Regions from separate parts of the Fictibacillus enclensis genome, predicted to be linked through region 3. Evidence: predicted binding sites of a transcription regulator. Region 3 holds the regulator's gene; each other region holds the start of a gene.
What was found. Region 3 encodes CtsR, which represses protease genes until heat stress. Its sites were predicted from a motif close to ATGGTCAATAAAGGTCAAACA; they were not measured.

Region 1: a site for CtsR is predicted at 1,252-1,272, ahead of clpP (ATP-dependent Clp endopeptidase proteolytic subunit ClpP). Genes of this name have one in related genera too.
Region 2: a site for CtsR is predicted at 2,023-2,043, ahead of QNH15_RS05645 (ATP-dependent Clp protease ATP-binding subunit). Genes of this name have one in related genera too.

What each region holds. Positions count from the first base shown of each region.
Region 1 covers NZ_CP126109.1:4,048,234-4,051,513, forward strand. Annotated here, with positions in the region: gene rpoN (RNA polymerase factor sigma-54) at 1-296, opposite strand, end outside; gene cspD (cold-shock protein CspD) at 414-614, opposite strand; gene yvfG (protein YvfG) at 876-1,088, shown strand; gene clpP (ATP-dependent Clp endopeptidase proteolytic subunit ClpP) at 1,326-1,925, shown strand; gene QNH15_RS21175 (HPr family phosphocarrier protein) at 2,141-2,398, opposite strand; gene whiA (DNA-binding protein WhiA) at 2,440-3,280, opposite strand, start outside.
Region 2 covers NZ_CP126109.1:1,042,386-1,045,665, reverse strand. Annotated here, with positions in the region: gene QNH15_RS05645 (ATP-dependent Clp protease ATP-binding subunit) at 1-1,950, opposite strand, end outside; gene QNH15_RS05640 (BsuPI-related putative proteinase inhibitor) at 2,196-2,708, opposite strand; gene QNH15_RS05635 (FAD-binding oxidoreductase) at 2,838-3,280, shown strand, end outside.
Region 3 covers NZ_CP126109.1:100,286-103,565, forward strand. Annotated here, with positions in the region: rRNA gene rrf (5S ribosomal RNA) at 181-296, shown strand; partial or broken gene QNH15_RS00540 (ABC transporter substrate-binding protein) at 561-1,426, shown strand; gene QNH15_RS00545 (CtsR family transcriptional regulator) at 1,635-2,105, shown strand; gene mcsA (protein-arginine kinase activator protein McsA) at 2,143-2,679, shown strand; gene mcsB (protein-arginine kinase McsB) at 2,683-3,280, shown strand, end outside.

The DNA of each region.
Region 1 (3,280 bases), 1.1 Mb from region 3:
ATAGGCATATCAAGCACCTGATGAAGAAGATGGTCATGCATGGTTAATTCGGCCGGCTGCATCCTCCCGATTATGTCAGCATCCTGGTGAGAACGGTCTTTTTGAAGCGCTTTCTTTTTACTTTTCTCGAAAACAGCGGATGATTCGGACAACTCGATTAACGGGTTCTCTACCGCCTGTTCCTGTAAAAACCGAGAAAGTTCATAGCAAGGATATTGCAGGATGGCAATGGCCTGGCGAAGCTCAGCTGTCATAACAAGACTTAAGTTTTGTTGTTGAAATAAACCCAGCTCCATACGAATCCCTCCTATAGCTATGATACTACAGATTCGCAAAGCACAACACTTTTTCTTGGATAGAAGCTGTTTCCAAAAAACAAAAAAGAGCCATGACTGGCTCTTTTTATCACGCTATTAAAGTTTAGTAACGTTAGCAGCTTGTGGTCCGCGAGCACCTTCAACGATTTCGAAAGATACTTCTTGACCTTCGTCTAAAGATTTGAAACCTTCAGATTGGATTGCAGAAAAGTGTACGAATACATCGTCTCCGCCTTCAACTTCGATGAAGCCGAATCCTTTTTCTGCGTTAAACCATTTTACTTTCCCGTTTTGCATGGGTATATCCTCCTGTCAGCGCGTTTAAAGCGCTTTAAAAATTGGAACCATGTTACATTGCTACTAACTAAAAGCAAAACATTTACCGTTTACATCCAGCATCATAACACGTATATGGTCAGCACAACTATATCACGGGAATTTCCAATTGTCAAAAGGAGGAGAAATATTATTTAATGTTTACACCCTGAAATTTTTCATTAGGGTAGTAACAAGGAATCTGATACGATATAAACAGTTGAAAAAAGGAGTGCTAAAACAATGGCTGAACAATTTTCAGTGAAATTTTTCGAAGAGAACTTTTTGCAATATATCGAGCGGAACAAGGATGTGTTTACAAAATCCCATGCCATGAATGCGTATTACCGCTCCATCGTAGGCACGCTCATCAACGACCATTTAAATAAGAACGGAGAAATTGTCAGGCGGATCCGCAACTTGGAAGAAGCGTACAACAATATAAAAAATTCGTAAGGTGCAGACGTTTATCTGCTGGCACAACACTTTTTATCTCTGAAAACTTTAGGGCGGGTACGTTTAAATCCCGGCAACCCGGGAATGATGAAGATAGTCCAAACATATTGTTAAATAAAGGATTGTTGCGCCTCTACATAGAATTAACATATAAGAAGCTTTTCGTTTGACCTTTTTTGACCTTTTTTGTATGATGGCAGTATCACATGAAAACACACCCTATAAGGAGGATTATTCATGAATTTAATTCCTACAGTTATTGAACAAACAAACCGTGGCGAACGCGCATATGATATTTACTCCCGTCTGTTAAAAGACCGTATTATCATGCTTGGAAGCGGAATTGACGACAATGTTTCAAACTCCATCGTGGCCCAGTTGCTCTTCTTGGCTGCCGAGGATCCTGAAAAGGATATTTCCCTTTACATAAACAGTCCTGGCGGATCCATTACAGCTGGTATGGCGATTTATGACACCATGAACTTTATTAAGCCAAATGTTTCAACGATCTGCATTGGTATGGCTGCTTCCATGGGAGCATTCCTGCTTGCAGCCGGTGAAAAAGGAAAGCGTTATGTCCTACCGAACTCTGAAGTCATGATTCACCAGCCGCTCGGCGGAACGCGCGGTCAGGCAACGGATATCGAAATTCATGCCCGCCGCATCATCCAAATGCGTGAACAACTAAACAAGATTCTTTCCGAAAGAACTGGACAGCCACTTGAAGTCATCGAGCGCGACACCGACCGCGACAACTTTATGCTGGCTGAAGATGCTGTAAAATACGGATTGGTTGACCGAGTGATTTCTTCTGTCGAAGATCCAAAAAACCTTTAAAAGAATAAAAAAAGCCGCTCGCCAATGAGCGGCTTTTTTCAATTTGGAGGGTGGAATGAATTTTTACAACGTCTTGATTTCCATCGGCGTAATTGTTATCTTTCTAGTGATTCTTGCAATGTTCGCCAAAACAAAAAAATAACAAAAGGGCAAAAGTGGAATAACGATGATCTCATCATCGCAAACGGCTTTTGCCCTTTTATTTGTTGCTTGTCCTAGTCGCGTTCAGTAATAAAAGCTTCAAGCCCCTTCATGGCTTCTTCTTCATCATGGCCGCTCACAGAGATGGTAATATCCACGCCTGAACCAATGGCAAGGCTCATGATACCCATAATGCTTTTTGCGTTTACACGCTTTCCGTCTTTTTCAACAAACACTTCCGAATTGTAACGGTTCGCTTCCTGAACAAACAAGGCTGCGGGACGAGCTTGCAGTCCAGTTTTCAATTGAACGGTTACCTGCTTTTCAATCATGGCTGTTCCTCCTTAATAGATATATAAAATGATGGGGTGCTTTATTTAGAAATGGGTTGGCCTAAACGAATTTTGTTAGCGATTTCATCGATCTTACGCAGACGGTGATTGACACCGGATTTGCTGACAGGTCCGGAGGAAACCATTTCCCCGAGCTCTTTCAGTGTGATTTCCTGATGAGCCACCCTGAGTTCGGCAATTTCACGGAGCTTATCGGGAAGCACTTCTAGTCCAACCTCATTTTCAATAAACTTAATGTTTTCAACCTGCCTCATCGCTGCCCCGACTGTTTTATTCAGGTTGGCTGTTTCGCAGTTTACCAGACGGTTCACCGAGTTTCTCATATCCTTTAAAATTCTTACATCCTCAAAGTACAGCATCGCATTGTGCGCGCCGATCAGAGTAAGGAATTCGGATATTTTTTCACCGTCCTTCAAATAAATAATATACCCTTTTTTCCGCTCGAGCATTTTCGCTTTAAGATCAAAGGTATTCATTAATTCGCAAAGAGCGGCAGTATGTTCTTCATACATGGAAAAAATCTCGAGATGATAGCTTGTCTCAGGATGGTTAATGGAACCGCCCGCAAGAAAAGCTCCTCTCATGTATGATCGGCGGCAGCACGCTTTTTTTTGAATCTCATCTGCAATGCCGCGGTTAAATGTAAAGGTTTCATCTATAATATTTAAATCCTCAAGCAGAGTCCTTGCTTCCCGAGTCAGCCTTACAATATAGACATTGTTCTTTTTCAGCCTCATCTTTTTACGGACAAGAAGCTCTACATGAAAGGAATATACTCTCTTAATCAATGTATAGATTCGACGGGCGATTGCTGCATTTTCAGTTGGAATGTCCAAAACAATCTGACGGTTGGAAAAAGAA
Region 2 (3,280 bases), 940 kb from region 3:
GTTTTCTTTCAGATCAGCAAGCATCAGTTCAACAATTTGTACAAGGTCATCTTCTTTTAGAGACTGGAACTGTACAATGCTGTCAAACCGGTTCAGGAATTCCGGTTTGAAGTAGGAACCGATGGCATCAAGAATATTGGTTTCTTTTTGTACTTCCGCGATTTCGTTGGTAAATCCTAATTTTTTGGTTTGCTTTACACCACTGCCGGCATTGCTCGTCATGATGATGACTGTATCTTTAAAGGATACAGTACGGCCCTGGCTGTCGGTTAAGCGGCCATCCTCAAGGATTTGCAGGAACATATGCTGTACATCCGGATGCGCCTTTTCAATTTCATCCAACAAAATAATGCTGTAAGGCTTGCGGCGGACCATTTCAGTCAATTGTCCGGCTTCATCATGGCCGACATATCCAGGAGGTGAACCGATAAGCTTGGACACGGCATGTTTCTCCATGTATTCACTCATGTCCAGACGAATCATGGCTTCCTTATCACCAAATAATTCTTCTGCGAGTGACTTGGTCAATTCGGTTTTACCTACCCCTGTCGGACCGACAAACAAGAAGGATCCGATTGGACGGTTCTTCGCTTTCAGACCGGCACGGCTTCTGCGGATGGCTTTGGATACTTTTTCAACCGCTTCTTGCTGTCCGATGACTTTTTGGGAAAGGTTTTTCGCCAAGTCCTTCATTTTCGCCTGTTCGTCTTCCTGAAGCTTTTTAACTGGGATACCTGTTTTCTGCTCTACGATGGATTGAATGTCTTCAAGGGTAACGGCGGCTTTTTCTTTGCCTTCGTTCTCGTTCAATTTTGCCTCCAATTGAAGCTCTTCCTGGCGAAGTTTTGCAGCAAGCTCATAGTTTTCATTCATTGCTGCCTGTTCTTTTTCTTTTGAAATTTCCTCTAAACGCTCTTCAATGGAAGAAGTTTCATTGCCTGAATGAAGCAAGTTGATTTTGGAACCGGCTTCGTCCATAAGATCGATCGCTTTATCCGGAAGGAAACGGTCCTGGATATAGCGGTGAGACAAGGTTACACACGCTTTTAAAACATCTTCTGAAAACGTCACTTCATGGTACTGCTCATATTTGGAAGCAAGTCCCTTAAGAATTTCAAATGCCTTTTCAGGAGTTGGCTCGTTAACGATAACCGGCTGGAATCGGCGCTCCAATGCCGCGTCTTTTTCGATTTTGCGATACTCTTTCAGTGTCGTTGCACCCACCAGTTGAAGTTCACCGCGGGCAAGTGCCGGTTTTAAAATGTTGCCGGCATCCATTGATCCCTCGGCTGATCCTGCACCGACGATTTGGTGGATCTCGTCAATGAACAAAATGATGTTTTTACGCTTTTGCAGCTCAGCAATCAACTGCTTCATTCTCTCTTCAAATTGTCCGCGAATACCTGTATCTGCTACAAGAGAAGCTACATCAAGCATGTAGACTTCCTTGGAAAGAAGTTTGGACGGTACTGTACCTTCGGCAATTTTCAATGCCAATCCTTCAGCAATGGCTGTTTTACCAACCCCTGGTTCCCCAATAAGAACCGGATTGTTTTTGTTTCTTCGATTCAAAATTTCAATCACACGGTTTATTTCTTCCTCACGGCCGATCACAGGGTCAATAAGACCGGTTTTTGCGGCCTGGCTGATATTGCGGCCGAATTGGTCAAGGAAGCCTCCGCCCCTGCCTCTTCCGCCACCTTGCTGCTGAGCCTGCTGGGATTGTTGCTGGCCTGAAAACCCTGAGTTCATGCCGTTGTTCATCATTTGTTTAAAGAAATCATCGAAGGATGAAAATTGGTTCATCGGATTCATACCTCCTGTTGTATTCATAGACTGAGTAATTTTATGATAGCAATCTGCACATAGTGTTAACTGTTGTTTATGTTGATTAAAAGAAACGTTCATTTGAATTGTCGCAGGATTCACTTTACATTGTTCACATTTCATAAAGCATGTCCTCCTTTAGAATGTTAGGTCGTTGTTTGACTTTGACTATCTTTGACCTTATGTCTATATTATACTTTGACCTTCTTTGACTTTCAAGTCCTTTGCTCAAAAAAATTTATATTTACTTATTTAAAGTACGTTTTATTTTGATTATTTTTATGAGTGTACTCCGTAATAAATAAAAAATCAAACAATCTGCATTTCCCCTTGCTGCATAAAAAAACCCGCTCCATAAGAGCGGATTCTCACTGTATTTCAAATGTTTTTTTCTGCCGATAATCGTTTTCTTCGTTTTTCGCCGTAAGCCATATCTCGATCGTATAAGTGCCCGCTGGCAAGTTTTTTACCATAATGTCCTGCGTGAACGTTTCACCTTGTTTCAGGGTGATCTTGGAAAGAGACTGGGTAAACATGTGATCGTGTGAATATTGATATACCTTTTTCCCGCTTTCATCTTTGACGATGTAATCAAACTTTTTGCCGCTTGTAAATTCAAAGGTTTTTATTTGTTCAGTCTGGTTTTTTAGTTCATAACGCAAGAGCGTGCTGCCTGTGTTTTGCTCCATAACCGAAAGCTTTGGCTCAATAGCTCCCGCAACGATTCCCCCGCTGTGGTCTCTGCCGGGCTTGTCCTTGTGCTGCTCCTGTTTATTCCCGTCTCCCATGACTGGCTCCCCCTTGTCCGCTTCATTTTTTTCTGTTGTTCCGCATCCGCCCAAAAGCAATGTAAAGCTGAGTATCAACAGCCATTTTTTCATGTCATCACCTCACCTAATAGTGTTGGCTGATTTTTGTTTTTTTAACAGAATAAAAAGGATTTTCGCTTTTCATCTATAAATTACCCTAAGAAGAGAATAATCAACATACACCTAAGGGAGGATTTTTACATGCAGGCAACACATGAGGATTTACTTATAGAAATGAAAAAACTAACGGATGAAAAAAGAGCCACAAGCAATGAAACCATTCTTCGCCAGCACAGCAAAGACGAATCTCATCATTCTCCCGTGCTTCCGGAAGTCGTGGTGTTTCCAAACTCAGCCGAAGAAGTTTCTTCTATAGTAAAATTCGCCAATGAACATAGAATTCCTGTTGTTCCGTTTGGCGTGGGATCGAGCCTTGAAGGTCATTGCATCCCACTGCAAGGCGGCATCTCCATTAACTTTCAAAATATGAACCAGGTAGTGGAGGTCAGGCCCGAAGATTTTCTGGTTAAAGTACAGCCGGGAGTAACCAGAACACAGCTGAATCAGGCTTTAAAAAAATACGGACTGTTCTTTCCGGTAGATCCGGGAGCGGATGCTACCCTGGGCGGAATGGCCGCCACGAA
Region 3 (3,280 bases):
TAAGTTTGGATGAAGTTATCTAGTTTTGAGGGAATATGCCTCAAAAACAAAAGGTTTGTCAGCGACAAGAGATTCGAGGAAGCAAAACGACGACTCTCCGGAGTGTACTTTACCGTACATGAGGAAGAGGAGGAGTGAAGCTGACGAAGAAAATCGCCGTTGATCACAAACCGATATATGTCTGGTGGCAATAGCGAAGAGGTCACACCCGTTCCCATACCGAACACGGAAGTTAAGCTCTTCAGCGCCGATGGTAGTTGGGGGCTTCCCCCTGTAAGAGTAGGACGTTGCCGGGCAAAAATGAAGCACTGTTGAGAAATCAGCGGTGCTTTTTTGTTTTGTCGAAAGATGAAAATGACGTGATATGCAAGTAAATTGTGTCGAACCGCAACTAAATTCCCGATCACCGCAACTAAATCATGTCGAATCGCAAGTAAGAGTGGCCAACCCGCAACTAAATCATGTCGAACCGCAAGTATCCTAGCCACCAGGGGATCAGCAGAGCCTCAAATCCTCGAACCCTCCCGCGTTCCAGCTTTGCCCGCACAAAAAACCCCTCAATTAGTCCTTATTTTAATACCGATGACAGTAAACCATCAGGCGATGAAAAAAACGGAAATCAAAAAATTGCTCCCTTGTCCATCCACTTGACCAATGATCTCCCGGCGCTGGGCATTACACCTGCAGATTCAGTGGTCGGCGGGGGATTAAGGGATTTTCTTCCTCACGTGAAAGACGGGTTGAAAAACACAAAAAAACTTGGGCCTGCAGCTGATCCTGATATGGAAGCCCTGCTTGCTTTAAAGCCCTCAGCTATTTATATGGACGAAGAATATGGTGGAAAAGAACTCGACAAATTCAAAAAAATTGCGCCTGTTCATGTTTTTAACCTTGATGAAGGGACATGGAGAGACCATTTGAAAAAAATAGGGAAACTTGTTAATCGTGAAAAACAGGCTAATGAATTGGTCGAAGATTACGAGAAGGAAACAAAAGAAGTAAAAGGCTTAATCAAACAAGAACTTGGAAAAAACAGCAGGGCGATGGCGATTCGTGTAACCGCCAAAGAGCTGCGTGTATTTGGCACCGCTCGTCCCGTGGGCCGCATTCTATTTGATGATTTAGGGCTTACTCCCGCAAATGGGGATAAAAAAGTGGATGCCAGCCATATCAAGTGATCTCCCAGGAGGTGCTGCCTGATTTTGATGCAGATGCGATTTTTGTCATAGTGAATCAGGACGATCAATCAAAAACCGCCTTTAAGCAGATGGAAAACTCTTCGATCTGGAAAGGGTTAAAAGCAGTAAAAAACAAACATGTTTATGTGATTCCCGATCAGCCGTGGCTTGATTATTCGGCGATAGGCAATAAGATGGCGATGGACCAGGCAAAAAAATCTTTTCCAAGCAATAGATTGTTTCAGTAGAAGTCCCGGCGATATTTTTGAGGGGCTTCTTTTTTTAATCCTTCAAAAAGGAACGATTAACAGGAAAAATATCGGGTAATACTGTGAGAGAAATACCTTGTTCCCCTATGAGGCAGAAAGTATTCATTAGTTGCATATAACCTGGGAAACGGACTATAATATATACATATAGTCAAAGATAGTCAAAGTCAGAGGGGAGGGTAGCAGGTTGAGAAATATCTCAGACATTATTGAAGAATATTTGAAGCAGGTCCTTGCAGGTTCGAATGATAAATTTATTGAAATCAAACGGACGGATATTGCTGAAAAATTCCAGTGTGTCCCTTCCCAGATCAACTATGTTATTAATACACGATTCACCGTAGAAAAAGGATTTGTTGTGGAAAGCAAACGGGGGGGCGGGGGATATATCCGCATTATTAAGGTCAAAACAGAAAATTACGTCCACCTGATTGACCAGCTGCTGCTTTTGATCAATGACCGCATTTCACAGGGGAATGCCGAAAATGTGGTGCTGCGGCTGCTGGATGAACAGATCATATCGGAACGCGAGGCGAGAATTATGCTGAGTGTCATTGACCGCACTGTTCTTCAAGTGTTAGACCTTCCTGAGCGTGATCAATTGAGAGCCGAATTATTAAAAGGCATGATTCGGACGCTAAAATTTAGAACCAGATAACGTTGTATCACATTTATTAATAGGGGAGGAGAATAAAATGTTTTGCCAGGAATGCCATGAACGGCCTGCCACTTTGCACTTTACAAAGATTGTAAACGGACAGAAAACAGAATTTCATATTTGTGAGCATTGTGCAAAAGAAAAAGGAGAATTCCTTCCAGGGTCGAATACATTCTCTATTCATCAGCTGCTTTCCGGACTTCTTTACGGAGATCCGGCGATATCGGGAACAGCTTCTCCGGGACTTTCTCAGCAATCAGTTCTGGTGTGCCCGAAATGCGGCATGACATATCAACAGTTTGCCAAAATTGGCCGTTTTGGATGCAGCCATTGCTATGAAGTATTTGACTCCAAGCTTGATCCAATTTTAAAGCGGGTGCACGGAGGAAATACAAAGCATGAGGGGAAAATTCCAAAGCGGATTGGCAGCGGACTTCAGGAAAAACGGGAATTGGAGAATTTAAAGAAATCGATGCAACAGTATATCCTGAGTGAGGAATTCGAAAAAGCTGCTGAAACCCGTGATAAGATCCGGCTTTTAGAGAAGCAAAAGCATCAGGAAAAGGGGGAATAGAGCGTGTCACTTGAACATTTTATAAGTGAAGCCATCAGTCCCTGGATGAAGGAAGAAGGACCTGATTCTGATATTGTGCTAAGCAGCAGGATCCGGCTCGCCCGAAACTTGGAAAATTATAATTTCCCTGATTTTGCTTCCAAAGAAGAATCTGAAACCGTGATTCGTAAATTACACGAAGCAAATGGGGACCAGGAGTTCGGAAATTGGGGCGAATTTGAAATTCTTTCACTGGATCAGCTAAAACCCCTGGCAAAAAGGGTATTGGTAGAAAAGCACCTTATCAGCCCTCATCTTGCCGAACAGTCCAAATATGGAGCGGTCATGCTGAATGAGGATGAATCGGTAAGCATTATGATCAACGAAGAGGATCATTTGCGAATTCAGTGCCTGTTTGCAGGCTTCCAGCTGAAAGAAGCGTTAAAGCTTGCCGGAGAACTGGATGACTGGCTTGAAGAAAAAGTGGATTATGCGTTCGACGAAGAAAGAGGCTACCTAACAAGCTGTCCGACCAATGTTGGAACGGGGCTTAGAGCTTCTGTTATGATGCATCTTCCGGCTTTGGTTATTACCAAACAAATAAGCCGCATTATTCCGGCCA